One region of the Agarivorans sp. MS3-6 genome, then DNA from elsewhere that is predicted to be linked to it. Evidence: predicted binding sites of a transcription regulator. Region 1 holds the regulator's gene; each other region holds the start of a gene.

Region 1 (10,618 bases):
TCACCGCGGTATCCACTAAGCCCAGTAATGGAATCGTAATATTCGACAAAATCATCGGAATAGCGATAGCGGCAATAGCCGAAAAACGAGAAGAATGCATATAGGCTTAAACGAGGGGCAATAAGCAGAGTTTAAGAGCTGGCGATAACAGCGGCAACCGTTAAATGGTTAGACGCTGATAAAGAATACATCGATGACGATAAAGCGAGAAAAATAACACTAGCCGAACAGCAGTGTTCGGCTAGTGACGGGTGGGTATCACAGCATTGCAAACAACCAATGGTCGGCCAACAAGGCCACAAACAACAACATCAAGTAAACGATCGAATAACCAAATAGTCGCATTGCATCTCGCTGGTTGTCCCCTTTGTATAAACGCCACGCCAAATAAATAAAGCGCAAGTTAAGCACACAACTGGCAGCCAAATAGAGTAAGCCGCTCATGCCGACTAAAAACGGCAACCAACACACGGCAAACAACAAAAAGCTATACAGCAGGGTTAAGATTTTAGTAAATGGAATGCCGTGAGTGACCGGCAACATCGGAATATTCACTTTGGCGTAGTCATCACGACGGGCGATAGCCAACGCCCAAAAATGCGGAGGCGTCCACGTAAAAATTAGCATCACCAATAACAATGGCTCGGCCGACACGCTGTTGTTTACCGCTGTCCAACCTAATAAGGGCGGCATGGCGCCAGCTAAACCGCCAATCACAATGTTTTGCGGTGTGGCGCGCTTTAACCACAAGGTATAAACCACGGCATACCCCACCAAACTGGCCGCGGTTAGCCACGCTGTTAAGGGATTAACCCACCAATAAAGCATGGCAAAACCGACTATTGATAATAGCGAGGCCCAGCTAAGTGCTTGCCAACTGGCAATGGCGCCGGTGGGTAATGGTCGCTTATGGGTTCGCGCCATTGCCGCGTCGGCTTCACTATCAATGTAGTGATTAAACGCCGCAGCCCCGCCCGCCATTAAGCCAATACCCAGATTACCTATCAGCAATGCCTGCCAAGGAGGAAGCCCAGAGGTAGCTAAACAAGCCCCTACCACAGAGGTAAGCACTATCAGTGCCACCACTTTAGGTTTGGTAAGCTTATACAGTGCTCGCCAATTGATCCCTTTGTTTAACTGCCTAGGCTGGGTTAGCGCGTTCGATTTCGCCATAATGCCTCTCCTTCTGCAATACACGCTTACTACTCAGTGTAGCGCTTTGATAATGCGCAACCACTAAACTAATCAGACACAGCAGCAACATCGCCGCCATTAAATTATGTGCCACCGCTACCGCCAGCGGCACCTGCCAAAGCACGTTAGCCACACCTAAACCAACCTGCATCAGTAATACAAAAATTAAGCGCGAGGCTCGCCCGCGAGTAATGTCACTGTGACGCTGCTGAATAAGGCTCAAGGCCAGCACTAACAAGTAAAAAGCCGTTACGCCGGCCCAAATTCTATGGGTGACATGCACGGTGATTCGTTGTTGGTGACTCAATACCCCAAACTCGTAGTTATCACCGCTTCGTTCAGGTAAAGGGTGAAAAGCATCCACTTGATAACTGGCGGTCCAGTCTTCATGACATAGCGGTAAGCCTTGGCACGATATGGCTGAATAATTGGCCGATGTCCAACCACCTAACGCAATTTGCACCACCAATATCGCCAAACCTAACCATAGCAAGCGTCCAGAACGAACATTTCTTGCCAACGGTCGCTGACTTATCAGCAACCAAGTAAACAATAGCGCAAGCATCGAAAAGCCTCCCAGCAAATGCCCCATTACAACAATGGGCATTAAGCCAAGCGTAACGGTAAGCATTCCCAGCAGGGCTTGAAAAACAATCAGCACTACCGACGCCACCGCAATAAATCGGTGTTGTTTGCGCCACAAGGCAACGCCCGCTAAGCCCACCACCAGCAAACCTAAACTACCGGCGAAATAACGATGAATCATCTCGTTCCACGCTTTGTGCGCTTCTAGTGGTCGCTCGGGGAAGGCGTTTTCGGCATGCTCAATATGCTCCGCCGTTTGCGGAACCGCCAATCGGCCATAACAACCTGGCCAATCGGGGCAACCTAATCCAGCATCGGTTAAGCGGGTAAATGCGCCTAAACCAATCACCACCACCGCGAGTAAAATTGCGGCAATCAATCCTTTTTGCATAACTCTCCCTCTAACTACTGAAAACGAGAATTTTTAATTAAGCGTTTTAGGTCGGTAATCAAGCCTTTAACCTGCTCGTCACCCAAACTAGGTTGATAGCTCAAAATCACCCAACCGGTGGGGTCTACCACTAACCACTGTTGATCATAACCCGCCAAAGCCTGATTACGTTGGGTAAGACGTAACTGAGCAACCCCTTCATCAATGGTCGCTAATTGCTCAACACTTAGCTGAACATCATTGAGAAGCGCCATCCGTTGCGTTTTTTGCTTAGCAATACCTAAGGCTAACCAGGCATTATCTAACTTGCTCCACTGCTCAACACACTGCTCTTCACACTGTTGATGTACCACTTGAGCAATTGACCATTTTCCGGGGGTGTAGTTTTCTAACTGCAAGGGGGGCTCTAACCATTGCCCATGGCTTAATACACCACGCTCAAACCAGCCCATATTTAATACCAACCAAGCCAGTAGCAATGGCACTAAAAACACCGAAGCCACGAGTAACATGGTTTTTTGATGACTCTTCATGACGTTTCCTTGTCTCGGTTATGCCAGTAAAAATAGCCCGTTAAGCCTGCAGCGACTAAAGCCATAAGCAACCATTGCACTGCATAGCCTAGGTGTTTTGCAGGCGATATAGAGACCAACTGCTTAGGCGAGTGGTCTATTTGGCTATCTAATACAAAGGGTAATAAGTCTATTTGCCAATATTTGGCTACCGCCTCAATATTGAGCTGCTGAACCCTTAGGCCTTGCGGTAAATCTTCTAACCAATACTGCTGATCTAGCACCAAGGGCAAACTTACTTGGCGTAAGCGATATTGCTCAGGCAATGCTTGAGCCACATCGGTTAGCGGTAATTGGCTTCTATCGTAAGACGCTTTATACCAAGCTAAACGCACCAATACATTGCCCTGCGGCGTATGCCCAACCACATACGCGTCGTAACCTACTTGGCCATCTTGTACTTGGTTATCTAACCAGAGTGAGTAATTTGAACGCTGCATGTCTGAAACATGCACCAACTGAAAGGGCACGGGGCCTTGCTCTAGGGCTTGCGGCAAACTGGTTTGCACTAACGATTGCTGCTGATATTGGTCTAACAACTGCTGTTTTTGCTCGCTCCGTTGCCATTGCCATAATGAAAGCTTGACCATCAAGACTATCAGCGCAAACATAAGCAACACAAACAGCAGCATGCGGTAAGACGCTGTTTTTTTATTAGCCTGTAGAGAGAACTTTGTTATGGTCATAAAACTTCTAATCACCGCACTCATTCTGTTTGTGGTTATTAATATGGTGTTTGCACTACGGGTAATGCTAAAAGGCGGCGATAAACCCATGAGCCATTATTTAGGCCGCCGCCTTATATTAAGTGTTATCGCTATCGCCATTGTATTGCTGGCGCTAGCCACGGGCTTAATTCAGCCCAACCCCCGTCCTTATTAGTGTTTACCCAAAGCGCTTTACAGCACGTACACAAAGATAAATAGTGTTAACCACACTACGTCTACAAAGTGCCAGTACCAACTCGACGCCATAAACGCAAAGTGACTCTTACCGGTAAAATGGCCCTTTAATACGCGCAAGAACATTACCGTTAACATGATTGCGCCTAAGGTCACGTGCAAACCATGAAAGCCAGTCAGCAAGAAGAAAGTATTGCCATAAATGCCCGAGTCGAGTCGTAGGTTCATTTCTTGATAGGCATGAACATATTCTTCAACTTGAAAAAACAAAAAGGCAAAACCCAATACCAAGGTAATGGCTAACCACAGCTTTAGCGGGCCGCGTTTATCTTTTTCTAAACTCACGTGAGCAAAGTGCAAAGTGATAGAAGAAATCACCAGAATCACCGTATTCAACAAAGGCAAGCCGTACCAGCCCATGGCTTCGGTGGTGGTGCCACCTGGGGTTTGAATTAGTGGCCATATGGCTTCAAATTCCGGCCACAATACCGCGCCGGTCATTTCGTTATTACCGGCCCCACCTAACCATGGCACCGCAATCATTCGGGCGTAGAACAAGGCCCCAAAAAAGGCGCCAAAAAACATCACTTCAGAAAAAATAAACCAGCTCATGCCTTGGCGAAACGAACGATCCATTTGCGCGCTGTACAAGCCGTCCATGCTTTCTTGAATAACATTGCCAAACCAACCAAACATCATGGTGATGATCACCACAAAGCCACAGGACAATATCCATACTCCATAGCTTTGTTCACTGTTCATCTGCTGTACGGTAAATCCTGCCCCCATTGCGATTAAAAATAGGCCTACTGCGCCAACAATCGGCCAAACACTTTGGGCAGGAACATAATACTTATCATAAGGCTGCGTCATTGCTCACCTCTCCCTCTGCACTCGCTTGTGCGGTTTTCGATTCATTTAGCTCAACGCCCTCTACGGCAAATAAGGTGTAAGCTAAGGTTAATGTGTTTATATCTTTGGGTAACTCCGGGTCAACGTAGAAAAATAACGGCATGTCTTGTTGCTGACCAGGCGCCAGCGTTTGTTGTTCAAAACAAAAACAACTGACTTTTTTAAGATGATTAGCGGCCAAGCCGGGGCTAACCGACGGCACCGCCTGCACAGTTGAGCGCTTAGCCGTTTGATTAGTAGCACTAAAGTCCACTTGCAGCGTTTCACCGGGATGCACTTTGACCCGATTAACTTTAGGGCCAAATTTCCAATTTAACCCCTGTGGTACGTAGCTGATAAATTCTACGGTCACGGTGCGCAGTTCATCGGTGCTCATGCTCACTTCGCTAGCTTGCTTAGCCGTTTTGCCATTTATACCAGTAACTTTACAAAATACGTCGTACAAAGGTACTAAGGCATAGCCAAAGCCGAACATGGCAACCACTACAATCAGTAGTCGCACCACTAAGCGGCGATGGCCTTGCATGTTACTTAATCTCCGGTGGAGTGGTGAAGCTATGGTAAGGCGCGGGTGAGGGTAAGTTATCCCACTCTAGCCCTTCTGCACCTTCCCAAGGTTTGGCTGGCGCAGGCTCACCACTACGAATACATTTAATCACCATGTATAAGAAAATAAACTGTGATAAACCAAAGGCAAAGCCACCAATACTGACAATCGCATTCACATCAGCAAACTGCAGTGCGTAGTCAGGTATTCGCCGTGGCATGCCCCCTAGACCTAAAAAGTGCATTGGGAAGAACAACACGTTTACCGACACCAGCGAGCACCAAAAATGCAAACGGCCTAAACCTTCGTCGTACATTTTACCGGTCCATTTAGGTAGCCAGTAATAGGCCGCGGCCATAATCGAGAATATGGCACCAGTAACCAGAACATAGTGGAAGTGCGCCACCACGAAATAGGTATCGTGGTATTGGAAGTCAACCGGGGTAATGGCCAGCATCAACCCCGAGAAACCACCAATGGTAAACAACACGATAAAGGCGATAGCAAACAACATGGGGGTTTCAAAAGAAATTGAGCCTTTCCACATTGTGGCAACCCAGTTAAAGACTTTTACCCCTGTAGGCACCGAGATCAACATGGTGGCGTACATGAAGAACAGCTCGGCTTGCACCGGCATCCCCGTGGTAAACATGTGGTGAGCCCATACCACAAAACTTAAACCGGCAATGGATGCGGTGGCGTAAACCATCGACGAATAACCAAACAACTTCTTACGCGAGAAGGCAGGAACAATCGCCGAGATAATACCAAACGACGGCAAAATCATAATGTACACTTCAGGGTGACCAAAGAACCAAAAGATGTGTTGGAACAACACCGGATCTCCGCCACCAGCAGCATCGAAAAAGGAAGTACCAAAGTACTTATCGGTCAATACCATGGTGACCGCCCCTGCCAATACAGGCATCACCGCAATCAACAAAAATGCGGTAATAAACCATGTCCATACAAACAGCGGCAACTTCATGTAAGTCATACCCGGAGCGCGCAAGTTCATAATGGTAACAATCACGTTGATCGCCCCCATAATCGAGCTAATCCCCATAATATGAACCGAAAATACAAACAGAGCAGTACTATCAGGGCTGTAGGTAGTAGACAACGGCGCGTAGAAGGTCCAACCAAAGTTAGGGCCACCACCTTCCATAAATAATGACGCTAACAACATGGTAAAGGCGAACGGTAAGATCCAAAAGCTCCAGTTGTTCATCCGGGGTAATGCCATATCTGGCGCACCAATCATCATAGGTATCAGCCAGTTCGCTAAACCTGTAAATGCTGGCATTACTGCACCAAACACCATAATTAAACCGTGCATGGTAGTCATTTGGTTGAAGAAGTTTGGTTCAACTAATTGTAACCCCGGCTGAAATAGCTCAGCCCGAATCACCATCGCCATCGCGCCGCCAGTAATAAACATGGCAAAGGCGAACCAAAGATACATCGAGCCAATATCTTTGTGGTTAGTGGTTAATACCCAGCGCATTAAGCCGCGAGGGGCGTGATGATGGTCGTCATGCTCTGCATGAACGTCACTAATCGTGCTCATTATTACTCTCCCTACTGCGCTGCATTCTGCACGGCCACAACATCCTTGGCCTGCACTAGATCACCCGTATCATTACCCCAAGCATTTCGCTCATAGGTAATCACCGCCGCCAACTCTTTTAAGCCCAGTTGTTTACCAAAGGCCTGCATCGCGGTACCCGGCACACCATTTACCACCACATCAATGTGTTTGCTCACGTCGCCCACGGCGATTGGGCTAGCTTTTAGCCCAGGGAATACTCCCGGCAAACCTTCACCATTAACCTGATGACAAGCAGCACAGCTTTTCTCATAAACTTTTTCGCCCAGAGACATCAACTCGTCTTGCTCCATGGTCATCGCCACTAATGCAAGCTCTTGTGCCTGTTTGGCTTGATAAGCGGCTTCTTCTTCAGCCAGCCACGCATCGTATTCTGCTTGCGGTTTGGCTATCACTACAATGGGCATGAAGCCGTGGTCTTTACCACATAGCTCTGCACATTGGCCGCGGTAGATGCCCGGTTTATCGATAATCGTCCACGCTTCGTTAATAAAGCCTGGATTGGCATCTTTTTTAACCGCAAAGTCTGGCACCCACCAAGAGTGAATAACATCTTCAGAGGTCATTAAGAAGCGAACCTTCTTACCCACAGGCAACACTAAGGGCCGATCAACCTCGAGTAGATAATTAGCGCGTTTGCTCAGCTTGCCGTTCACTTCGTCCCAATCAGATGCCAGTACACTGTAATACTCTAACTCTTGGTCAAAGTACTTGTAGTGCCACTTCCATTGCGAGCCGGTAACTTGAATCGTTAGGTCTGCATCGGAGGGATCTTCCATGGCGAGTAAGGTTTTAGTCGCAGGGATCGCCATACCAATCAAAATAACGAAAGGGATGACCGTCCAAATAATCTCGACTTTGGTACTTTCATGAAACTGAGCCGGAACGGCCCCTTTAGATTTTCTATGATGAAAAATGGCCCAAAACATTGCGCCAAACACCAGAGCACCAATTGCACAACAAATATAAAAAATTGTCATGTGCAAGCCATAGACTTGCTCGCTTATTGAGGTGACACCTGGACGTAAATTGAATGACATTTCTTCCGCGTATGCTTGCGACGTAAAGAATGTCAGCAGTAATAGCTGTATCCATCGGCCCACAGCGCTCTCCTTTGCTAGTAGCCAACGACAACAACTTCCCAAATCAGGAAGTGGCTGCGAATAAAGGGATAACTCCCACCCCGAACCAACAGGTTGCAACCGCTAAACACAACCTACTGCTTATAAATTAACCTTTAAGTTATGGAATTGTAAATAAAATGTTTATTTTTTTATTGCGAGAGATAAAAGATGTGATGATAACGACAAAAGCCCAAATCAAATTGATTTGGGCTTTAAAATGCGGGAACTATTGTAAAACTTAAGCTTACATCCAATCGGCAGTGCGAATAATGCCGACAGCTAAGCCTTCAATTTCAATGCTCTGATACTCTAAATCTACCTCAATGGTACTGAGCTCTTGGTTTTCAGGATGCAAATAAACCATTTTGCCATCGCGCTCAAAACGTTTTACCGTGACATCATCTTCCAAGCGGGCTACCACCACTTGACCATTGTGAACATCGCTGGTTTTATGCACCGCCAATAGGTCGCCGTCCATAATACCAATGTCTTTCATGCTCATCCCTTGCACACGTAGCAAGTAATCTGCGTGCGGCTTAAATAAATTAGCATCAACCGCATAGTGAGACTCTACATGCTCTTGCGCCAAAATAGGCTCGCCAGCGGCAACCTGCCCAATCAGCGGTAAACCCGCTTCTTCAGGTTGTTGATTAGCAGCCGGTGTAGACAAATAGGCATCGGCAATGCGGATCCCGCGAGAGGCGCCAGGGATCATTTCAATTGCGCCTTTTTTCGCTAAGGCTCGTAGGTGTTCTTCGGCAGCATTGGCCGAGCGAAAACCCAGCTCTTTAGCTATCTCGGCACGAGTAGGCGGCATACCTGTATCTGATATATGTCGTTGAATAAGTTCAAACACTTCGGTCTGACGGGGCGTTAAGGGCTTCATAGTCTACCTGTAAGTTTATACAGCACACTGTTAGTATATACAGCATTAGCGATGAAGCAAGGTTTTATCTAGGATCAAGCTATAGTGTGTAGGTTTCAGTTTCATTGAAATGCTTTCCGCTACGTTGAAACTACACCCGATATTTCGTGACACCCGTGACAAATAAGTAGAGGTTGGGGTAATAGACGGATACGAACAGCCGAGCTAACTCATTTTTGGACAAATGCGTGTTACGTTATTAGCTCAAATATCGGTGGTTCGGATTAGATTCAGTACGGTTAGATCGGAGTTAACGCCCGGTTTTGGGGCGGACTTGGAGCTGCGAAGCAGCGGAAAGGCCGTCCCAGCCCCAACGGGGCGATAACAACCGCTTGTTAGGTGATTCATTTATGACAGCCGTAGAAAACTCTTATACTCAATCACGATATCGTACTTAACTCCCGCTTGCTTTAACCGACCTACGATATGATTCGCGACCTCATTTGGCCGCTCGTGCGCATATTGGACATCAACAACTAAGATATATTTCCCATCTCTCTTAAGTTCGACAAGCATGACGGCCTCCCCCTCATACTCACCACTCCAAGATCTCAACAACTCGTTACGAGGGCTGTTAGCCCAGCGGTTATAACTTCGTATCCAAGGCTTTTTATCCTGAACCAAGCCATTATCACTGCAAAAATTTTCAATGGCGCTATCAGTAATACCGTTGCTATCAGCTAATTCAATCACTGCAAAATTACCACATGCAGTCAACGGAAGGATAACGAAAAATAAAGCCACTCGAAGCATCATACTTTTCATCTGACATCACCTAGACATAATGATCCCCGGTGAAAGTGCCGACCTCCTGCGTTTATCGTGGGGTAGTCAAACTAGAGCCACACTGTTAGATGCAAAGTCTTAACAGAACAGGAGATCGACATGTCTACATCTAGCACGTTTTTTATTGGACCAGATGTTCACAAAGAAACCAAAGATGCCGCTTATTGTGTTGATAATTCGAGAGATGAGCCTGTGTTCCAAGGCACAATTCCCACCAATATTCGTTCTATCAACAAACTTATCAAAAAATACAAAGACTTGGCTAGTCATCTTTGTGTGGTTTATGACGTTGGGCTTTTTACATTGGGCTGCTGTTGCTTCAATACACATCGCGATCCAAACCGACAACAATAACAATGTCGTTACTCAGCTATGCCCTTGCTGCCAACACCCCATGCACTGCACTGCACTGGCACTGGCCTTAGCCGAACGAGCTAGCCGAAAGGCGAACAGTATAAGGAGAATGGCTGGGCTTAACATGAGGATGAAAATACACATAAAATAACAACTTAGCACTACGCCAAACGGGTAAGGGCTTAACGCCGTTGACCCCGTCTTAGCCAAACTCGCCTTGCGAAAACTAACAAGGCCTTGGCCCCGCCAACAGCAACACCGTTATTGACTATAGAAGGGAGCATCGGGCTTGTTCAACACCCGAATAAGGTGTCGGCTGCGCGACACCTATTCTTATTTGTTATGTGCACGACGCTCACTTACACCGAACTAGCTAACCAAACGAAAGACAAGCTTGCAAGAAAAACAGCAACAGGCACAACTGAACATACCCAAAAGTCAGAGTAAACAGCATGACGCCTTGCCCTGATGCCATCAACAAATGAAATAAGAATAAGCACCAAACAACCGACGCCGATATAGAAGTGCTTGCTGAATCCATCCTCTATTCCTATTTCCAAGAATACAGGAGAAATCAGAGCAGCAATCCAAGTAAATGCCACTGCTTTAGCGCCAATAAAGGTACTGTAAGAGTCTTTATTCATAGTTCCAAGTGCACATAACGCCGTAATTTGCGGCCGTAGTGTAGGTGCGAAGCACCGAAACGGAGGTCCAGTG
Region 2 (10,618 bases), 1.1 Mb from region 1:
GTTGGCTACGAAGCAATAACTTGGCCAAGTGGTCAAGAATTTCTTTTCGTTAAATATGGGATGACTATTTATTGTTTTATTTTAGGGGTTTATGTTGTCTTATTTAGTTTTGGCTGGTGAGTGGGGTTAATCTTCAGTGAGGACGTTGATGCACAATAAACATGCGCTGATGGATACATTTTCACCAATATAACCCTTTGTTTTAGTGTGGCTTTAGTCTTGGGAGGCATGATTATTTTGTTATAGATTGGTTTCGTGTCGCCCTAGCATCTGAACGTATCTGGCTTTGAGACAAAACGTGGAGGTTTTCGCCACTACGACCAGGGCGTATTTGATTGAAGTAAAAGGTTTTATGCCGCAAAAGATTCGGTGCAAAGTAATGGGCATTACTCTGGGGGAGGGGGGTACTCCCTAGGCGTGACACCAAACCATCTCTTAAAAGCCTTGTGAAAACTGCTGCTGTCGCTAAAACCTAGGCTATAGCTAATTTCAAGAATAGTTAATTTTCCCGCTCTAATGAGCGTTGCTGCACGCTTTTTTCTGATCTGGTCAACGATAGCCACGAAGCTGGTCTTTTCTTGCTCTAGTCTGCGATACAACGTTTGGCGACTCATATGCAATTGCGCGCTGAGATCATCAACTCGAATAATATGGCCTTCAGTAAGATGCTCTCCGATTATCTCTGCTACCTGGTTTTTGATTTTTTGTGGGTGTTTAATGGAATCTAATGCCTCGGAGGCTGACTTAGCCATGACAGATTTTAGGTAACGGTTGCCAGTTGTTATGGGGTGTTCAAGCAATTTTGAGGAGAATGACAGCCGGTTTTGAGTGTCGTTAAAGCTTAAGTTTTCGCCAAAAATTGCGATGTATTTGTCTAGATAAGCGGGTTGCTTAAAAGTAAAACTAGCACTTTGGATGGAGAGATAGTCCGAGCTGAGCGCTCTAGCCCATGATACTAATGCGGCCATACTGCGTTCAATAGCTTGGTAGGGATAACCCCTATTTTCGTCAATATAAAGCGTTAGTGAGCAGATTTTTTGATCATGTTCAATTTCCCAGCGTTCAGAGGCATTCATCAAGGCAATGTTTTGTTGAAAAACATTCAACGCTTCTCCAAGGTTATCAGATTGGCTCACCCAACTGGCCAATAAACCTTTTGACTGAGGGTCAATCGTTTGGCCTAAAATTAGCCCGAAATCATCAGATGGGCTAAATTCGGCTAACAGATGCCACAGCGCTAATAGACGGGCCTCTGGAACACGAGCTAAGGGGTTTTGTGTATCTTCATGGTTTAGGTGTAAACGCAGGTACTGATCTTTGCCGATGGGAGGAAGCAATAGACACGCCTTGATCAAGTCCTTCATAGAGGCTACTGACACAGTGATAACAGTGCTCGGTTCAGTCATTAATGATACCAAGGGACAGCTCGTAGATACCGCGGGACATTTAGCCTCCTTAAATGTTTAGTTACAATAAAGCGCTTGAAGGTTTTATGAGAAACCAGCTTACAGTGCCATTATGCCTTGCTGTGTCATTTGTGAAAGCGTTAATCTACTTGCTCGAGTTAAGGCCTAGCAAGATAGGTTCAAGCTTAAGTAGCGGCGCTTTACTCAATCGGTATAACCAAGCTCCAAGTTAATGCGCCATAGTGCCAGATGACTTACTTAGAAAACCAAAAAAAGCATTTATAGACAGGGATAGTCATCAGTGAATTTTAGCATCTTAAATATCCAGTCCACCTTTGTGGAAAACACACTTAACTGGCTTACAGTTAGGCATCTAGGGAATTTAGCAAACGCCACGCTAATCGCGATGTTGTTGTCTTCTTGTGGCGGTGGTGGAGGCGATGCAGAGACCGTGGTGGTTAGCCAAATCCCATATATAGAAAAAGCTTACTTTAGAGATAGAGACGCCACCATTGACCAGCTATCTGGCGCTATTCATATGAGCATTCGCAATGCTCAAGGGGAAGCGTTTACTGAAAATTTGGATGTCAGCGTATATTGGTTAGACCAACAAGCGCGGCCGGTGGGTGATCCGATACTCCAATTGGTATTAAACCATCCCTATAATGTGGCGCTGCCAAATAATACTTCGGTGCCGGAAGGTGTTAACAAATTATTATTACTTATCAACAATGAAGACCCGCAACTGGCTAAGCAAGCTGTTGTAAAGTTTGATGATTTTAAAGGTAATGCAGAAGTTTCAGGTTCTGGCGGGAATGAAAAGGAAGCTTGGTACTATGGAGTAGAGCGACCCAAAATACTTGCTTATAAATCGGCAGCTGCAGGGGGAACCTGCCAATATGATAATGGGCTGGTTGCTGTTTCAGATATGAACAATCGCAGGGACACAAATTGGGAAAGTGGGGTCTACTCGCCGGGACCTAATCAGGTGAATGAAGCGGCCTATCCGCCATACCAGTTCTTATGTGGTGAATCGCCAATCAATGAATATAAAGCAATATCTGACGAAATAGGCGTGTGGACATATTCAACACTGAATGACGCGATGTTTTACGGAACCTTTGTATATGACACTTTCCTTAAGCATTTGGGCGAGCCTCCGCTAGAAGACAAGATTCGTTTAAGAGTGCACTACGGTTACGAATTTATTGTAGATGCATTTTGGGACGGTACCTACGCCAGTTTTAGTGATGGCTATCCTAGTCAGTACTCTACCGCGTCACTCGACGTCATTGCCCATGAAGTGGCTCATGGCGTGTTGAGCCGAGTGTCTGCCTTAACACTATTTCCTAACCAATTGAGTGTTGATGGGAGAACTCTACACGAGGCCTTTTCTGACATATCAGGGGTGTTAATTAAGCATGAATTTCAATATGACGAAGCGGAACATCTTTGGATTCATGGTGCTGAATCTCATGGGGCAACCCGACGTTTAGATTCTATCATCACTGAATCTGCCGCAGTGGCTAGCTATTTTGACTACAGCGAGGCTGGTGACAACTATTACCTTCGTATTGGATTAATCACTTATCCGTTTTATTTGCTATCGAATCAATGGGGAGTGGCGTCTGCATATCAGGTGTTTTTACATGCAGCGAAGACTTGCTGGCAAGCCGATTCTACATTACCCGATGCCGCCAAATGTATTATTGAGTCAGCCGGAGAGCTAGGCCTGCCAACTCAAGACGTGGTTACGGCGTTTAAGGCAGTGAAAATAAAGTTATTTGAAGAAGGGGTGTTAAGTCACTTTACGCATAGTACCCATGGGCTTCAGAGCGAGTTCACGGATAATAGCCAAAGTACTAGCGTAGTGTCTCAATGGCAGTGGGAATTTGGTGATGGTTCAGTGTCTGGCGAACCTAATCCTGTTCACCAATTCGCTACTGCTGGAGATTACACGGTGATATTGAAGGTGCTTGATCAATCAGGTGACCAAGATACGTTCCAACGCATTGTCACTGTGACAAATGAATAAATGACCCTATTGCGTACTTCTTACGGTGTACTTGTTTAACAAAACAAAACTAAAAGGCAGTAGGACGATGAGCCAATGAAAGCATTTTTAATCAAACTCGCGTTGGGTAAAAGCCAATATTCAACGTGGTTTTTATTCGTTTTCTCTCTTATTGCTCCTTGCGCTGTTTTTGGCGATTGGCCTTGGTTAGACAACGTTGCGTGGGTGATGCTTATCATTCTTGGTGTATTTATTTTTATTACTGGGCTTGTGGGTAAAGAAGAGGCTAAACAGAGCAAAACTTGGCCAGTAGCCATTGCCACCCTAGAGCGTTGTTATCTCAAACATCATACCTCTAACAAATCTGTTCGCTACTATGCGCCGGCTATTCAATGCCGTTTCTCAGTGGGGGGGAACGTGTATACAGGGACCGAATATGATTTTAGCGCTGATTACACTACGCGCGCCATAGCGCAGGCTAAGCTTGATGAAATATCATCCTTAAAGCAGTTAATGATTCGCTATAAGCCTAGTGACCCGTTTACCAATGTCTATAAACCGGGCATGCATGCAGTCCATTTCATCAGACAGCTGATAGGGTTTACAGCGGTATTAATATCTAGCCTGAGTATGTTAGGCATTATTCGTTATTGATCAGTTGGTTAAAGATTGCTTGGATAGTGGTTGATAGAAGCTGTACTTATAAAGACTAGCGGAAAAACGTGTATAAAAGTGCTTTTATACGTCTAACTCAGCGGCTTAGATATAAAAAAACGGTAACTCAATGAGTTACCGTTTTTTTGGTGTTGGTGGAGCTGGCGGGTTTCGAACCCGCGTCCAAAACCATTCTAACCAATGGCGCTACATGCTTAGTTTGTCTTTAATCTCGTTAGCAAGCTGCGAACAAACACGCCACTTACTAACATACCAGAATTCTATTTCGCGGTTCAGCTCTCTAGTCAAAGCATCCCTCGCTATCTTGTTTGGGTTTGAACTTCTATGATTCCCCGTCTTACAAGCGGAAGCTAGGGTAGAAGTGCTCTAGCGGGTTATTAAGCTGCTAGTGCGTAGTTTTCGTCGTTTGCGACTATTTTTTTGCGGCTTTTTACGTGGCAAACCGCCCCACGACATGCTCCACAAGCCTTCCTGATCCTGTCGAATCCAATTCAGCCCCGGAATTACTCAGCTATTCTAACACAAGCGCTATGCAAACAGATAGACACTAAAATTTGAATGCTGTTTATTTGTCCAGTTTAGGCCGCTAGTTACCTAAAGCTGTGTTTCATTACTCTGTCTTTAGTACGCTGCCATTCGCGGTCTTTTTCATCTTCGCGTTTGTCTTGATCTTTTTTACCTTTGGCTAAGCCTACTTCTAGTTTAGCCCAAGAGCCTTTCCAGTATAGGGCGGTAGCCACAATGGTGTAACCTTGACGTTCTACAGCGCCGATCAACTTATCTAGCTCGCGCCGATTAAGCAGCAGTTTACGAATACGTGTTGGGTCGGCCACTACATGGGTAGATGCCGATAACAGTGGTTGAATGTTTAAACCTGAAATGAAAGCTTCACCATCGCGTACGTAAACGTAACTCTCCGCGATGTTAACCTTTCCGGTTCGCATGGATTTAACTTCCCAGCCTTGTAGTTCCATACCCGCTTCAAATTTGTCTTCGATACGGTAATCATGGCGCGCCTTTTTATTTAGCGCGATGGTATTAGAACCTACTTTTGATTTTGATTTTTTCTTGCTCATGGCGGCTATTATACGCATGCAGCGTGGCTTTAAAACTGATATTGTGCGGATTAGCCAAGCTAATGCTAAAATGTTGCCAGATTTGAAGAAAGAGTGGGTTATGCCGCAAGTAAACCGTAGTGCTTTGGTGATGTTTAGTGCCAAACAAATGTACCAGTTAGTCAATGATGTTGATGCGTACCCACAGTTTTTACCGGGGTGCGTGAGCAGTGAAATACTCGAAGAGAGTCCGTCGAGTATGTTGGCGCAAGTGGGCGTAGCCAAGGCTGGGATAAAAAATAGTTTCGTCACTGAAAACACCTTAACCGAAGACCAATCAATTCAGATGAACTTGGTCAATGGGCCATTTAAGTCTTTAACGGGTGTCTGGCATTTCATCGCGTTAGACGAGCAAGCCTGTAAGGTGATGCTAGATTTGAACTTTGAATTCAGTAATAAGTTGATTGCAGCCGCTTTTGGTCGGGTTTTTCAGGAGTTAGCGGGTAATATGGTGCAAGCGTTCGTAGATAGAGCAAAACAGGTGTATTAGTGGTGAGTGAGCAAATAAATATTGAAGTTGTGTATGGCTTGCCTGAGCGCCAAGTACTGTTGGCTTGCAAGGTAGAGCAGGGTTGTGATGTATTAACCGCTATTAAGCTTTCGGGTATTGTGGACCATTTTTCAGAAATAGACCCTGAATCTGCATCGGTAGGCATATTTAGTCGAGCGGCTAAATTAAGCCAAATGTTGCACGATGGTGACCGAATAGAAATTTATCGGCCACTAATTGCTGATCCTAAAGAGCTAAGAAAAATTCGTGCCGAGCGGGCTAAAGCTGCCGGTAGGGCCGATAAAACCACCGGTGGTAGGCCTAAGGCAAAAACTACCGACAGTTAACAAACAAAAAAGCCAGATAATGATTATCTGGCTTTTTGCTATTAGTGAGAACTATCCGGCATCTAATGGCACCATAAAGTCTTCGCTAACTTCATAGTCACCCTCAATTAAGGCTAAGTGGTCGTTTACAAATTGAACCACTAAGTTACGCTTTTCTAGCGGGCCATTACCGTTTTGGTAACTATATAAGTAATACCAGCGCTCTTGTTCAAAAGCATCAATTAACATTGGCGTACCCAGCACAAATCGCACTTGCTCTTTACTCATGTTGATTCGAAGCTGTTCTACCTTTGCATCATCGATGTAATTGCCTTGGGGAATATCAATCTTGTATACCATCCAGTCAAAGGCTGAACAGGCACTTAGACTTAAACTGGCTAGTAGGATAAAAATCTTTGCTGTAAAACGCATGGTTAATCGAAGCTCCTTGTTAAGGAAGGCATCATAACTAAGCCCCGCCAGAAAAAGAAGCATCGATCGCGAAGAAATTAGTCGCTGATTAATAATTCTTGCGCGTTTGCGAGGGCTGAAGGGGTAATTTCGTCCCCGGCAAGTAAACGCGCTAATTCTTCTAAGCGTTGTTTTGCTGACAATGTTTGCATATTAGTGATGGTTTCATTTTTCTTTTGCTGCTTGCTCACTAACATTTGTTGGTGTCCATGTCCGGCAACTTGCGGAAGGTGAGTGACACATAGTACCTGACATTGCTTACCCAACTGGCGAAGCATGCTGCCTACTACAGCAGCTGTTGGGCCACTAATACCGACATCAACTTCATCAAAAATGAGGGTAGGGGTTAAAATGCTGGCCGAGCAGATAACCTGAATGGCTAAGCCAATACGGGATAGCTCACCGCCTGAGGCGACTTTTTCGATGGCCTGCATCGGCTGACCTGGGTTGGTTCTTACTAGTAGTTCAACGCGGTTAATACCATTAGCATTGATAAACTGCTCGGCATCACTGTGAACTGAAAACTCACATTGTGCTTTGGCCATACTGAGTTTATGTATTTCTTTAGTGATCAATTTACTGAGACTATTAGCAGCACGTTCGCGACTTTTAGATAGTTTATTCGCCTTGCCAAGATAGTGTTGCCATGTTTTTTCAATTTCTTCGGCAAGGTGCTCAAAACGTTCGCTTTGTTGGCTCATGTGATTGAGCTGGGTGTGTAAGTTTTGATGCAGCTCAGGTAATAACTCAGGGGTGGTTTGATGCTTCCTGGCTAGTTCTAGGGCGAGGCTGAGGCGTTGTTCTAACTCGGCAAATAACTCAGGGTCATCGTCTAGCTCTTCACTGTAATGGCTAAGTTGTGATGTGGCCTCTTCAACTTGTATTTGGGCTTCGTGCAGTAGGTTATTGATGGCGTCTAATTTGGGATCTAACTCCAGTAGCTGACTGGTGGTTTTACAGGCCTGAGCCAGCATATCAAGCACATTGACTTGTTCGTCATGGCCCAGCAACAGAGTAAGCTGGTAGCTGGTTTGTTGCAACTCGGTACTATGTGATAAACATTGGTGTTGCCGCTCAATGCTTTGGTATTCGCCTTCTTGAAGGGCAAATTCGTCTAACTCTTTCACTTGGTATTCAAGTAGTTGTCGCTGAGCGGCGAGTTCTTTCTGCTGTTGTTCTGCTAACTCTTGCTCGTTACACAGGCCCTTCCACATTTGGTAGGCTTGTTTTACTTCGCCTATTAACTGCGGATGAGCGGCATATTGGTCGACGATAGAAAGCTGCTGGCTAGGTTTTAGCAGCAGTTGATGTGCATGCTGGCCGTGAATGCTGATCAGGTATTGGCCTAAGCTCTTAAGTTGTGCCAAAGGTACAGCGGTGCCATTAATATAAGCTTTAGAGCGGCCTTCTTTAGTGACTACTCGACGCAAAATGCATTCGTCGTCACTCAGCAGCTCATTTTGTTGTAACCACAATTGGGCTCGCTGATTGGTACTTATATCAAATTGAGCGCTGATTTCAGCTTTGTCGGCATCTTGCCTAACCATTGATGCTTCGGCGCGATTACCTAAACACAAGCCTAGTGCGTCAATCGCAATCGACTTACCGGCACCGGTTTCGCCAGTAATGGTGGTCATACCTTGATGTAAGTCGAGTTCAAGAAATCGAACAATCGCAAAATTTTGTACGCTTAATTGAGTGAGCATTTCCATACCTGTTTATTCATACAGTTGCTGTATAAATATATAGTTCTATTTTTGAGCTTGCAAGCTAAAATTCAAAACTGATTGTTTTTTATCCTATTTTTCGGTTGCTTGTACCTTCACATTTGTGTCATAAAAGTAGTGCATGTTTATCATTCGAGCGATGTATTCAAACCAAGCAACTTGGTTTACTACTTAACCCTATAAATACATGGAAGAATATTATGTTGAATAAACGTTTAACACTGAGTGCTTTAGCGCTTAGCATGGGTGCAATTGTTAGCGCACAAGCCAGTGCAGAAACCTTACGTCTACTCACTTGGGGTGGTTACGCCCCACAAGAAGTGATAGAGCTGTTTGAAAAAGAGACGGGCATCGAAGTGAAGGTGACCAAATCAAACAATGAAGACATGATCTCTAAGTTACGTGCAACAGGCGGCTCTGGTTTTGATTTAGCCCAGCCTAGCCAAGACCGCATTACTGGTGTTCAACAGCAATTCGGCATTTATCAGGCTATTGATCTAACCCGTATTGAACAGCAACAAATGATTACCTCTATGTTGGACGCCACTAAGAAAAACACCGCAGTAGGCGACCAAGTATTTGGCGTCCCTCACGTTTGGGGAACCAGTGGCTTAGTGGTGAACGGTGAAATGGCCAAAGATGTCGCTGATTATACCGACTTATGCCAAGACAAATATAAAGGCAAAGTGTCTTATCGTTTGAAGCGTCCAACTCTGATTGGTTTTGCTTTCGCGTTGGGAGAAGACCCATTTGCTGCTTATTCTGACCCTGCAAAATACCAGCAAATATTGAATCAAGTAGAACAAAAATTGGTCGAATGTAAACCTATCGTTAAAGCTTACTGGTCTGGCGGTGATGAGTTAATGAACTTAATGCGCTCAAATGAGGTGGTTGCGGCCATGGCTTGGGATGCTGGTGGTTGGAAGCTCAACCGTGACCAACAGAATATTCAATTTGTTGCACCTAAATCTGGGGCTCTTGGGTGGATTGACACTTTTGCTATCCCAAGAAAATCAAAGGCGGTTGATGCGGCTTACCAGTGGATCAACTTTGTTATGCGCCCTGAAATAGCGGCAAAAATCACCGAGTCTGCAGGTAATTTCACTGCTTCAAAAGGATCGGATGCTTACGTTAACGAAGTGGCTAAGGCCCAATTTAACGCCAGCTTTTCTAGTGATGATATCGACAACATCAAGTGGTATCCGGCTGTACCTGCGGGCTTAGAAGCCATGGAAGGTAAGGTATTAGATCGCGTTCAAGCGGCAAAATAAGTGTATGGGGCCAACCGGCCCCTTTAAATTTCAAAGTGAGTTTTTATAGTGGCAAATGTTAAATTTGATCTGGAATGTGAAAGTCTCACCAAGCAATTTTCTGACTTCACTGCGGTTGATGGCTTAAATTTTAATGTAGAAGCGGGATCGTTTTTTTCTATTTTAGGGCCATCCGGTTGTGGCAAAACAACGTTGTTGAGAATGCTAGCGGGCTTCGAATCGCCCAGTAAGGGTGAGATTAGAATTCATCAACAACGGGTCAACGAATTAGCGCCTAATAAACGCCCAGTGAATATGGTGTTTCAGCATTTAGCACTCTTTCCCAATATGAACGTGGCCGAGAATATCGCTTACGGCTTAAAGCGTCGGGGGGTTAAGGCTGCTGAACGGCAAATTAAAATCAGTGATGTACTTAGCCGAGTTGGCTTAGACGGAAGCCAAGATAAACAGATTTCACAGCTATCAGGCGGCCAAAAGCAACGAATCGCTATCGCGCGTAGTTTGGTATTAGAGCCAAGCTTGCTATTGCTTGACGAGCCTTTGGGCGCCTTAGACTTAAAGCTTAGAGAAAAAATGAAGGTTGAGCTAAAACACCTGCAACGAGAGTTTGGTACCACCTTTATTTATATTACTCACGACCAATCAGAAGCTTTGGTGATGTCTGATAAAGTCGCAGTGATGAATAATGGCCGTTTTGAACAGGTTGCCAGCCCACAGCAGCTCTACTTTCAACCCGATACCGCCTTTGTGGCCAAATTTGTGGGACAAACTAATCAGTTATCAGCGGTGGTATGTGAACAGCGCCAAGCGAAGGCTTTATTAAAAACCGCGCGTGGACGCCACTTGATCGTGGAAACTAAAGTACCGCAAATTGCCAAAACTACGGTCAACATTTTTGTTCGACCTGAAGTTATCGGTATTGCTAAGGCAGGGCAAGATATTCAAGCTGATAACCAGTTTGATGTTGTTGTTGAAGAGTGTTTATTTGATGGCGCGAGTTCTACTTTAATGGTTCGAGATACCCATCATAATGAGGTCTATCAAGTTGCCCCAGGCGCAAATTTGGCGCTGCATAACATCAGCGTGGGCAGTTTACTGCGCATCTATTGGAATGCCGAGCAAG
Region 3 (10,618 bases), 1.7 Mb from region 1:
TGGGATGGTTTCGCACACCAAACCAAACTAATGGGTGATAAAATCCAATTGGTTGGTGACGATTTGTTCGTAACTAACACTAAGATCCTTAAGCGTGGTATCGACAACGGCATCGCTAACTCTATCCTAATTAAATTCAACCAAATCGGTTCTTTAACTGAAACTTTGGCTGCAATTAAAATGGCTAAAGACGCTGGCTTCACTGTTGTTATCTCTCACCGTTCAGGCGAGACTGAAGATGCAACTATTGCTGACCTAGCTGTTGGTACTGCTGCTGGCCAAATCAAAACGGGTTCATTGAGCCGCTCTGACCGTGTAGCTAAGTACAACCAACTTCTTCGCATTGAAGAAGCTCTAGGTTCAAAAGCACCATACAACGGTCTTAAAGAAGTTAAAGGTCAAGCTTAATTCATAAATTAGCTTAATCTACACTTTAAATCCCCAAGCACTTAGTGCTTGGGGATTTTTTTTGCCAAGGATTTGGATAAATCGCTTAGTGCTTATGGAGTAACATTCGGCTTTGTGGGATTATCTCTGTCAGGGAGGAGCCATGCGTTCGTTTAAAATTCTACTAATACTGATTGTTTTGCTTTTGCAGTACCAGCTGTGGTTCGGCAAAAACTCAATAAATGACTATTTTTCTTTGCAGGATCAGGTAGCTAAGCAGCAGTTGGCGAATCAACAATTGGCCCAGCGAAACGGTGTATTACAGGCTGAGATTGGTGATTTACGTAATGGCCTAGACGCAGCAGAAGAACACGCAAGAAACGAATTAGGAATGATTAAACAAGGTGAAACCTTCTATCGCATCATTCCTTCCTCTGACACTGAATAATGGTTGGCCTCGAGTATTAATAATTAATGAGTTCTCACAGTAAGCAATATACTGCTTTGCTCCCAGCGGCAGGTATTGGCAGCCGCATGCAAGCAGATATTCCTAAGCAATATTTATACTTAGCGGGCAAAACAATTCTTGAAACGACGGCGTTGGCATTTTTGTCCCACCCTAGAATTGCGCAAGTAGTCGTGGTTTTGCATCCCGATGACCAGTGGTTTAGCGCCCTGGAGATAGCCCATTCTGGTCGAGTAAGCGTTGTGCAAGGCGGTGACGAGCGCGCCGACTCGGTATTAGCGGGTTTGCAAACTATAACCGACGATTGGGTGCTAGTGCATGATGCGGCGAGACCGTGTATCACCCATGATGATATCAGTACACTTATCGAGACGGTTGAACAAACCAATCATGGTGGCATTTTAGCTTGTCAGGTTCGCGATACAATGAAGCGAGGGGCTGCAGGTAAAGTTGAGCATACGGTATCCAGAGAGCAGCTTTGGCATGCCTTAACGCCACAGATGTTTCAAGTGCAAACCCTAAGGCAGAATATTTGTGATGCCTTGGCGGCAGGTGCCAGTATCACCGATGAAGCGTCGGCCATGGAATGGGCTGACCACACAGTGAATTTAGTGGAAGGCCGTAGCGACAATATAAAAGTCACTTGTCCTGAAGACTTGGCGTTAGCTAGGTGGTACTTAAGCCAACAACAAAATAACGAGGTAGTAGGATGAGCATTCGCATTGGGCACGGTTTTGATGTGCATAAATTTGGCGGTCAGGGACCGTTAGTCGTCGCGGGTGTGGCGATTCCTTATGAGCAAGGTTTTATCGCTCACTCTGATGGTGATGTGGCTTTACACGCCCTGTGTGATGCGCTACTGGGTGCTTTGGCTTTAGGCGATATTGGTCATCATTTTCCCGACAATGATCAAGCCTATGCAGGAATTGATTCTCGTATTTTACTGCGACAAGTTATGGCGCAAGTTAGTCAACGTGGTTACCAGTTAGGCAACGTGGATTTAACCATCGTCGCTCAAGCGCCGAAAATGGCTCCTCATATCGAAAAAATGCGGCTAAATATTGCTGAAGATTTAGCGGCCGATATTGGTCAAGTGAATGTTAAAGCTACCACCACCGAAAAGCTGGGTTTTGAAGGACGAAAAGAAGGTATTTCTAGCCATGCTGTCGTTCTACTGGAGGCTTGCTAAATGAGCGACTATTCAACAATCATCTCTGAGCTGAATTATTTGCACGGTAAACCCTGTTGCACAGGGGAGTTAAAGCAACAGGCGGTCGACTTTCGAGTTGATGAAGTGTTGCCGTTTGAATTTAGCGGTGACGGTGAACACATGATGGTGAAAATTGAAAAAACCGGCGAGAACACCGCTTGGGTCGCAAAAATGTTGGCTGAAGCCTGCGAAGCGAGTCCAAAGGTGGTGAGTTATGCGGGTTTAAAAGATCGCCACGCGGTTACCACCCAATGGTTTAGCATTCAGTTACCAGGGAAGGCTAATATTCAGTTAGCCGAAAATTTGGGTGAAGGGGTAAAAGTAATCGCTACTGCTCGGCATAACCGAAAACTAAAACGTGGCGCCTTATCGGGTAATCATTTTGTTATTCGCCTTCGTAATGTATCTGATATTGAGCAAGCTTTACAGCGAGCTGAGCACGTAGCCAACGAAGGTGTCCCCAACTATTTTGGTTCGCAACGTTTTGGTCGCGGTGCTAGCAACATAGATAACGCGTTAGCTATGTTTGCAGGCAGACGTGTTAAAAGTCGAGAAAAGCGCAGCATGTATTTGTCAGCAGCTCGTAGCTTGGTGTTTAACCAAGCCATTAGTCAGCGGATAGAGCAGCAGTTGTTTAAGCAGGTGCTTGATGGTGATGTGATGAAGTTTGCTACTAGTAATGCCTATTTTGTGGCAGAGCAAGCTGACCAAGCCATTCTAGAACGTTTTGAACAAGCAGAAATTGAATTATCAGCTCCAATGGTCGGTAAGGGCGAGTTGGCCTGCCTAGATAAGGCATTGGCATTTGAAACATCTGTGTTGGCAAGCTATCCGGAGATTGTCAGCGGATTGTCCGAGGCGGGACTGAAAATGGAACGTCGTGCTTTAGCACTTAAGCCACAGCAATTTAGCTATCATGCCGACGCGAACGACCTCGTGCTTAGCTTCTTTTTAACGGCGGGTAACTACGCCACCAGTATTCTACGCGAAATTGTAAATTGTGAAGGCGAAAGTAATGACCATATTAGTGAGTAATGATGATGGCGTGCATGCGCCTGGCATCATTTGCTTGGCTGCCGCATTAAAAACCTTAGCGCCAGTACTAACGGTGGCGCCCGATCGAAACTGTAGCGGTGCTAGCAGTTCATTGACCCTAGAAAACCCGCTTCGTATCGTCTATTTGGATGAGCAAACTATTTCGGTGAAAGGTACGCCAACTGATTGTGTGCACCTTGCGATTAACGAACTGGTTGATGAATTGCCAGAGATTGTTGTCGCCGGGATTAATGCCGGCGCCAATTTAGGGGATGATGTGCTTTATTCGGGTACTGTTGCTGCCGCTATGGAGGGGCGTAACTTAGGCCTGCCAGCTATTGCTGTTTCCCTAGTGGGTCACGAGGGTAAGCATTATGATAGCGCCGCGAGTGTTACCTTGAAGTTATTAGAGCAACTTAGGGAGCACGCGCTACCGAGTAATCAAATACTTAATGTGAACGTACCCGATTTACCCTTGGCCGAGATTAAAGGTTTTAAAGTGACACGGCTTGGTAGCCGTCATCGCGCTGAAGTTATGGTCAAGCAAAAGGACCCGCGGGGACATGACATTTATTGGTTGGGACCACCTGGCGAGATGCAAGATGCCGGGGAAGGAACTGACTTTGCAGCTGTTGCTAAAGGGTACGTATCCATCACTCCTTTAACAATTGATATGACAGCTCACAGCTTTATTGGCAAACTAGACTCTTGGGTCAAGGATTGGGAGGCAGAGTAATGCAAATTGGCGAAAGCCCTAATAGTTTGAAATTGGTAAGTCAATTACGTCAGCACGGGATTCAAAATTCTGCGGTATTGAATGCGATTGCAAAACTACCGCGGCAGTATTTCATCGACGAAGCACTGGCTCATCAAGCTTGGGATAATACGGCTTTGCCTATTGGGCAGGGGCAGACGCTTTCTCAGCCCTACATCGTTGCCAAAATGACCGAGCTTCTGCTGCAAACGCAACCTAAAAAAGTGTTGGAAATTGGTACCGGGTCTGGCTACCAAACGGCGGTGTTAGCTTCCTTGGTGGATCAGGTGTATTCAGTTGAGCGGATTAAAACCCTGCAGTTTCAAGCAAAAAGGCGTTTGAAGTTACTGGATTTACATAATGTTGCTACCAAGCACGGTGATGGGTGGCAAGGCTGGGCAAGTAAGGGGCCGTTTGATGCGATTTTGGTTACGGCCGCTGCCAGCGCTGTTCCTTCCGCCTTAATCGAGCAGTTAAGTGTTGGCGGGAGAATGATCATCCCCGTTGGCGAGCAACAACAGCAACAAGCTCTTATTCTTATCGAAAAACAAGCACAGGGTTTTACTCAACAACATTTAGAGCCAGTGCGTTTTGTTCCTTTAATTAATGGTGAATTAGCGTGAAAATTTTTAGTGCCTTATACGACAAAGTGATGACCTGGTCAGAGCATCGCCATGCCGTACGTTACCTCTCTGGGATGAGTTTCATTGAGTCTATCTTTTGGCCGATACCGGTAGATGTGATGTTAGCGCCAATGGCCTTATCCCGTCCTAACAAAGCTTGGCACTTTGCTATGTTAGCCACTATTTTCTCAGTATTGGGCGCAATGCTTGGATACGCTTTAGGCCAGTTTTTTTATGAACCCGTGGTAGAGCCACTGATTAATTCGTTTGGTTATCAGCACAAAATGGAAGTAGCCTTTGAATGGTTTGAACGTTGGGGAGTATTGGTTGTTTTTGTCGCTAGCTTCACACCTATTCCCTATAAAGTTTTTACCCTAACCGCTGGAATACTCAATATGGCTTTTATTCCATTTGTGCTTATTTCTTTGGTTGGCCGAGGTCTACGTTTTTACCTTGTGGCAGGTTTAATGAAGTGGGGCGGTGCTAAAATGGAAGCGCAGTTGCGCAAATACGTTGAAATCCTAGGGTGGTTAGTCATCGTGCTAGCAGTGGTAGCTTATTTACTATTACGCTAACTAGATGATATACCTGCGTTATATAACGTTTTTATTAATGCTTAGCTTACTACATGGATGTAGTCGAGAGGGGGGCCCCGCCCCGGTTACTGACGCAGGTACCTATAACCAAAAAAACCGTGGGGTTATCAGTTCTGCCAGTTATAAAGTTAAAAAAGGTGAGACTTTATATTCGATTGCTTGGCGTGCAGGGCTTGACCCCGAAGATCTGGCAAAAAGAAATAATATCTCAGCGCCCTACACAATCTTTGTTGGTCAAACTATTAAATTGAAGACGACTGGAGTTAAGTCCGGTCAGAATGTTACAAACAAGCATAAAACTGCGAAGGTGCAAGTTAAAGATGTTAAGAAATCGTCAAAAAAACTTGAATCAACGTCAACAAAGGCATACGCTGAAACCTCACCTAAGGTTGTTGCCAAGCAACACACTGGCCCAGTAAAAGGCTGGGTTTGGCCAACTAAAGGTAAGGTTATCAAAGGCTTTTCAAATCAAGCTAATGGTAATAAAGGCATAGATATTCGCGGTAGTCATGGTCAAAAGATTATCGCGTCAGCTCCTGGTAGAGTGGTATATGCGGGGAGTGCCTTAAGAGGTTACGGGAAACTTATAATAATAAAACACAATGACGACTACTTGAGTGCTTATGCCCACAACAGTCGATTACGTGTAAAAGAAAAACAGCAAGTAGCAGTAGGACAACATATCGCCGATATGGGCGATACAGGAACAACCGACACGCGATTACATTTTGAAATCCGTTTCAAAGGAAAGTCAGTAGATCCAAGTAAGTATCTACCGGCACTCTAGCCTAGATTGCACACAATAATAATAGCAATCAGGTCTTGTTCAGGGAGGTTATGCTATGACCCAAGTAAAAACTGCTGTAAAACTAAAAAGTGTTTCAACGAACAGCGCAACTAAAGCTAAAGTTGATAAAAGCGCTAGTAAAGACGATATCATGCAAGCCGATGTATCAAAGAGCTTGGATGCCACCCAACTATATCTTGGCGAGATTGGTTTTTCGCCCTTGCTCACCGCAGACGAAGAAGTGCTTTATGCTCGCCGCGCCCTTAGAGGGGATGATGCTGCTCGCAAAAGAATGATTGAAAGCAATCTACGCTTAGTGGTTAAAATTGCAAGACGTTACAACAATCGAGGCTTAGCACTGTTAGATTTAATCGAGGAAGGGAACCTTGGTTTAATTCGAGCAGTTGAAAAGTTTGACCCAGAGCGAGGCTTTCGTTTCTCTACTTATGCCACTTGGTGGATCCGCCAAACTATTGAACGAGCGATTATGAATCAAACTCGTACTATTCGTTTGCCTATCCATGTGGTTAAAGAATTGAATGTTTACCTCCGTACTGCGCGTGAATTAGCTCACCGCTTGGATCATGAACCTACCGCAGAAGAAATTGCAGAAACATTAGACCGCCCAGTTGAAGACGTGACTAAAATGCTGCGTTTAAACGAACGGATTAGTTCTGTGGATACGCCTATAGGTGGGGATAATGACAAGGCGCTATTAGACATTATTTCTGATGAAAACGAGCATGGACCCGAGCATAGAACTCAAGACGATGATATGAAAAATAGCATTGTTGAGTGGTTGGGAGAGCTAAATAGTAAGCAGCGTGAAGTGTTGGCTCGTCGTTTTGGCTTATTAGGATATGAGGCTTCAACCTTAGAAGATGTAGGCCGTGAAATTGGACTTACCCGTGAGCGAGTAAGACAAATCCAAGTCGAAGCGTTGCGTCGCCTTCGAGACATATTGTCTTTACAAGACCTATCTATCGACGCTTTATTTAAAGTGTAATAGTTAAACAAGCAAAAAAGGAAGCCTAGGCTTCCTTTTTTATTATCTAAAATCAGCTATCAGCTATCAGCTATCAGCTATCAGCTATTAGCTTGGAGCTTTAAATTAAATAATAAATCTAATGCTGCTTTAGGTGACAAGTCATTGGGATCCAAGTGTTTAAGTTGTGTCAGCACCGGGTGTTCAGTCTCTTGCATTAAGTCCATCGCTAATTGAGCGCTTAGGTCGCCGTCTGCGTCAATCCCTTTAGCGGGAGTGGGAGCATTGGCTTCGAGTTGTTTTAGCTTACTTTTAGCTTGAGTAATTACCGATTTTGGTATGCCAGCCAGTGCAGCAACTTGTAGGCCATAACTTTTACTGGCCGCCCCATCTTGTACTTGATGCATAAAGGCAATAGTGTCTTGATGCTCAACAGCATCTAAGTGCACATTTGCCACTCCTTGTAGCAGTTCTGGTAGTTGGGTCAACTCAAAATAGTGAGTAGCAAACAAGGTTTGAGATTCAAGCTTGTTGAGCGCTTTGGCTACCGCCCAAGCGAGCGACATTCCGTCATAGGTGCTGGTTCCACGACCTATTTCATCCATCAGAACGAGGCTATGTGGCGTCGCATTGTGTAAAATATTGGCGGTTTCAGTCATCTCTACCATGAAGGTTGAGCGGCCACTGGCTAAATCGTCTGAGGCACCAATTCGGGTAAATATTTTGTCGATAGGGCCCAGCTCAACGGCTTCTGCAGGCACAAAACTTCCCATATAGGCCATTAAGCAAATCAGGGCCGTTTGGCGCATATACGTTGACTTACCGCCCATGTTCGGACCGGTTACTATCAACAGTTGGCGCTGCTGGTTCAATTTAACGGGGTTAGCGATAAAAGGCGTGTCGTTGACGTGTTCAACAACGGGGTGACGACCACCTTCAATATTAATACCGGCTTGGTCAGTAAAGCTTGGTCGCACGTAATTTAAGGTTTCGGCACGTTCAGCTAAACAACACAGCACGTCTAGTTGTGCAATGGCCTGTGCGCTGCGCTGCATTTGACTCAAGCTGGGTAATAATAAATCGAGCAGTTGGTCATATAGTTGTTTTTCAAGTGCTAGCGCTTTACCTTGGCTAGAGAGTACTTTTTCTTCGTGCTCTTTTAGCTCAGCGATAATATAGCGTTCCATATTTTTCAGCGTTTGCCTGCGAATATAGTGCTCTGGCACTTGCTCTGAATGTAGTCGGCTAACTTCAATATAAAAGCCATGCACTTTGTTGTAGCCAATCTTTAGATTAGCAATGCCCGTTTGTTCCCGCTCGCGTTGCTCGATGCCTTTCAAGAATTGGGTGGCTCCGTCACTTAAGTTGCGCCACTCATCAAGCTCCTGATTGTAACCCTCTGCAATCACGCCACCATCACGTATTAAAACCGGAGGGTTATCGATAATTGCCCGTTCTAATAGGCTTAGTGTTTCAGGAAACTCGCCAATACTTTTAGCGATTGAACCGAGCGCGCTGCAATGAGCTAAGTCGCTTTGCAGGTCTGGCAGAAGACTAAATGCGTTACGTAAGCGTGCTAAATCACGGGGGCGGGCAGAGCGTAGTGCTAAGCGAGCCAGTATGCGTTCTATATCACCAATGGATTTGAGAATGCTTTGGATTGGCGTATACAAATCTGCGGCCAATATTTCTGCAATACAATCTTGGCGGTCAATCACTTGTTGTTGGTTACTTAAAGGTTGGTGTAACCAGCGGTTCAGTAAGCGGCTTCCCATAGACGTTGAGCTATGGTCGAGAATTGAGCTAAGGGTGTTTTCAAAGCCTCCCGCTAGATTGCGCGTGAGCTCGAGGTTTTTACGGCTGGCGGCATCAAGTTGAATGAACTGGTTTTGGCTCTCGACGATAATGGCATTAATGTGGGGCAGCGCGGTACGTTGAGTATCTTGTACGTATTGCATCAAACAACCGGCAGCGGCGAGGGCCAATGGGTACTCACTTACGCCAAAACCATCTAAATGACGGGTACCAAACTGCTGATTCAAGGCTTTTTGGGCGCTGGCTAAATCATATTCCCATTCGCCTCGACGACGTAAACCTTTGTAGCTTTGCAGGGCAGGGAAGAACTCAAAATCATCTGGGTATAGCAATTCTGCAGGATTTAGACGTTGCAGCTCGGCTTGTAGCTGTTGCTCACCAATAAATTGGTTAATGACAAAGCGACCACTGGCTATATCTAAGTAGGCTAAACCAATTTGTTGCTGTTGGTTGATCACGCTCACCAGCAGATTGTCTTGTTTTTCTTCTAATAAAGCCTCGTCGCTGACGGTACCAGGGGTGATGATTCGCACAACCTTACGTTCAACCGGCCCTTTACTGGTTGCGGGGTCACCTATTTGTTCGCAAATGGCAACAGATTCGCCTAATTGGACCAAGCGAGATAAATAGTTCTCAGCTGCGTGATATGGAATACCTGCCATAGGGATAGGCGTACCCGCCGATTGACCACGCTTGGTCAACGATATGTCCATTAACTCTGAGGCGCGTTTGGCGTCATCGTAAAACAGTTCGTAAAAATCACCCATTCTATAGAACAATAGAATCTCAGGATGCTGGGCCTTTAACGTTAAGTATTGGCGCATCATAGGAGTGTGCTTTTCTAGATTAGTTTCAGTCATTAGGCTTATCGAATTGTTTAGTAATGGTTAAACGAAGCAGCAAGGATAAAAGCTGGCAGCCGAATAGGCAAAACTCTTTTATTAATTTTTTGGAATAAACTTGATACTGTATGAATACCCAGTATACTACTGGTCATTAAGATAGTTAAAAGCACCTACGAGGGCGATATGGATCAGAACAAACAAAAGGCATTAGCTGCGGCCCTAGGCCAAATTGAAAAACAATTTGGTAAAGGCTCAATCATGAAGCTCGGCGATAACCGTACCATGGATATTGAAACGATTTCTACTGGTTCTTTGTCGATTGATATTGCCTTAGGCGCTGGCGGCTTGCCTATGGGGCGAGTTGTAGAGATCTATGGCCCAGAAAGTTCAGGTAAAACCACCTTAACTTTAGAAGCCATCGCTCAAGCACAAAAAGTAGGTAAAGTTTGTGCCTTTGTTGATGCTGAGCACGCCTTAGACCCTATTTACGCCAAAAAATTGGGTGTTGATGTTGACAACCTTTTGGTGTCACAGCCTGATACTGGGGAGCAAGCCTTAGAAATTACCGATATGTTAGCTCGCTCTGGTGCCGTAGATATGATCGTTATTGACTCGGTAGCAGCACTGACTCCTAAAGCCGAAATTGAAGGCGACATGGGCGATAGTCACGTAGGTTTGCAAGCGCGTTTAATGTCACAAGCACTACGTAAGCTTACCGGTACCTTAAAGCAAACTAACTGTATGTGTATCTTCATTAACCAAATTCGTATGAAGATCGGGGTTATGTTTGGTAACCCAGAAACCACCTCTGGTGGTAATGCATTGAAATTTTACGCGTCAGTTCGCTTGGATATTCGCCGCATTGGCGCCGTGAAGAGCGGTGATGAAGTAGTGGGTAATGAAACACGCGTTAAAGTGGTTAAAAACAAGATTGCTGCGCCATTCAAACAGGCTGAATTCCAAATCATGTACGGTGAAGGTTTTAACCGTTATGGTGAGCTGGTTGACCTTGGTGTAAGAGAAAAACTGGTTGATAAAGCCGGCGCTTGGTTCTCCTATAAAGGTAAAAAAATTGGTCAAGGTAAGGCTAATGCTTCTACTTACTTAAAGGAGCA

Evidence for each region. The regulator LexA, encoded in region 1, represses DNA repair genes until DNA is damaged. The targets are predictions, from matches to a motif close to TACTGTATNNNNATACAGTA.
Region 2: recN (DNA repair protein RecN) is a predicted target of LexA. The motif match lies at 8,210-8,229, and genes of this name have one in related genera.
Region 3: recA (recombinase RecA) is a predicted target of LexA. The motif match lies at 9,623-9,642, and genes of this name have one in related genera.

The regions. Positions count from the first base shown of each region.
Region 1 is NZ_CM134202.1:2,010,318-2,020,935, forward strand. Features, by position in the region: gene dinF (MATE family efflux transporter DinF) at 1-100, opposite strand, end outside; gene cyoE (heme o synthase) at 259-1,173, opposite strand; gene ACVFI8_RS09095 (COX15/CtaA family protein) at 1,142-2,170, opposite strand; gene ACVFI8_RS09100 (hypothetical protein) at 2,185-2,703, opposite strand; gene ACVFI8_RS09105 (SURF1 family protein) at 2,700-3,428, opposite strand; gene ACVFI8_RS09110 (DUF2909 domain-containing protein) at 3,421-3,624, shown strand; gene ACVFI8_RS09115 (cytochrome c oxidase subunit 3) at 3,642-4,517, opposite strand; gene ACVFI8_RS09120 (cytochrome c oxidase assembly protein) at 4,501-5,082, opposite strand; gene ctaD (cytochrome c oxidase subunit I) at 5,084-6,673, opposite strand; gene coxB (cytochrome c oxidase subunit II) at 6,685-7,752, opposite strand; gene lexA (transcriptional repressor LexA) at 8,081-8,722, opposite strand; gene ACVFI8_RS09140 (hypothetical protein) at 9,110-9,526, opposite strand; gene ACVFI8_RS09145 (hypothetical protein) at 9,647-9,901, shown strand; gene ACVFI8_RS09150 (hypothetical protein) at 10,261-10,545, opposite strand.
Region 2 is NZ_CM134202.1:918,324-928,941, reverse strand. Features, by position in the region: gene ACVFI8_RS04360 (AraC family transcriptional regulator ligand-binding domain-containing protein) at 387-1,364, opposite strand; gene ACVFI8_RS04355 (PKD domain-containing protein) at 1,708-3,441, shown strand; gene ACVFI8_RS04350 (DUF3592 domain-containing protein) at 3,517-4,074, shown strand; RNA gene ssrA (transfer-messenger RNA) at 4,228-4,594, opposite strand; gene smpB (SsrA-binding protein SmpB) at 4,686-5,171, opposite strand; gene ACVFI8_RS04335 (SRPBCC family protein) at 5,272-5,700, shown strand; gene ACVFI8_RS04330 (RnfH family protein) at 5,700-6,047, shown strand; gene ACVFI8_RS04325 (outer membrane protein assembly factor BamE) at 6,099-6,458, opposite strand; gene recN (DNA repair protein RecN) at 6,536-8,203, opposite strand; gene ACVFI8_RS04315 (extracellular solute-binding protein) at 8,425-9,495, shown strand; gene ACVFI8_RS04310 (ABC transporter ATP-binding protein) at 9,544-10,618, shown strand, end outside.
Region 3 is NZ_CM134202.1:3,712,422-3,723,039, forward strand. Features, by position in the region: gene eno (phosphopyruvate hydratase) at 1-408, shown strand, start outside; gene ftsB (cell division protein FtsB) at 551-835, shown strand; gene ispD (2-C-methyl-D-erythritol 4-phosphate cytidylyltransferase) at 862-1,566, shown strand; gene ispF (2-C-methyl-D-erythritol 2,4-cyclodiphosphate synthase) at 1,563-2,042, shown strand; gene truD (tRNA pseudouridine(13) synthase TruD) at 2,043-3,098, shown strand; gene surE (5'/3'-nucleotidase SurE) at 3,079-3,834, shown strand; gene ACVFI8_RS17165 (protein-L-isoaspartate(D-aspartate) O-methyltransferase) at 3,834-4,475, shown strand; gene ACVFI8_RS17170 (YqaA family protein) at 4,472-5,050, shown strand; gene ACVFI8_RS17175 (peptidoglycan DD-metalloendopeptidase family protein) at 5,055-5,858, shown strand; gene rpoS (RNA polymerase sigma factor RpoS) at 5,914-6,864, shown strand; gene mutS (DNA mismatch repair protein MutS) at 6,945-9,518, opposite strand; gene recA (recombinase RecA) at 9,687-10,618, shown strand, end outside.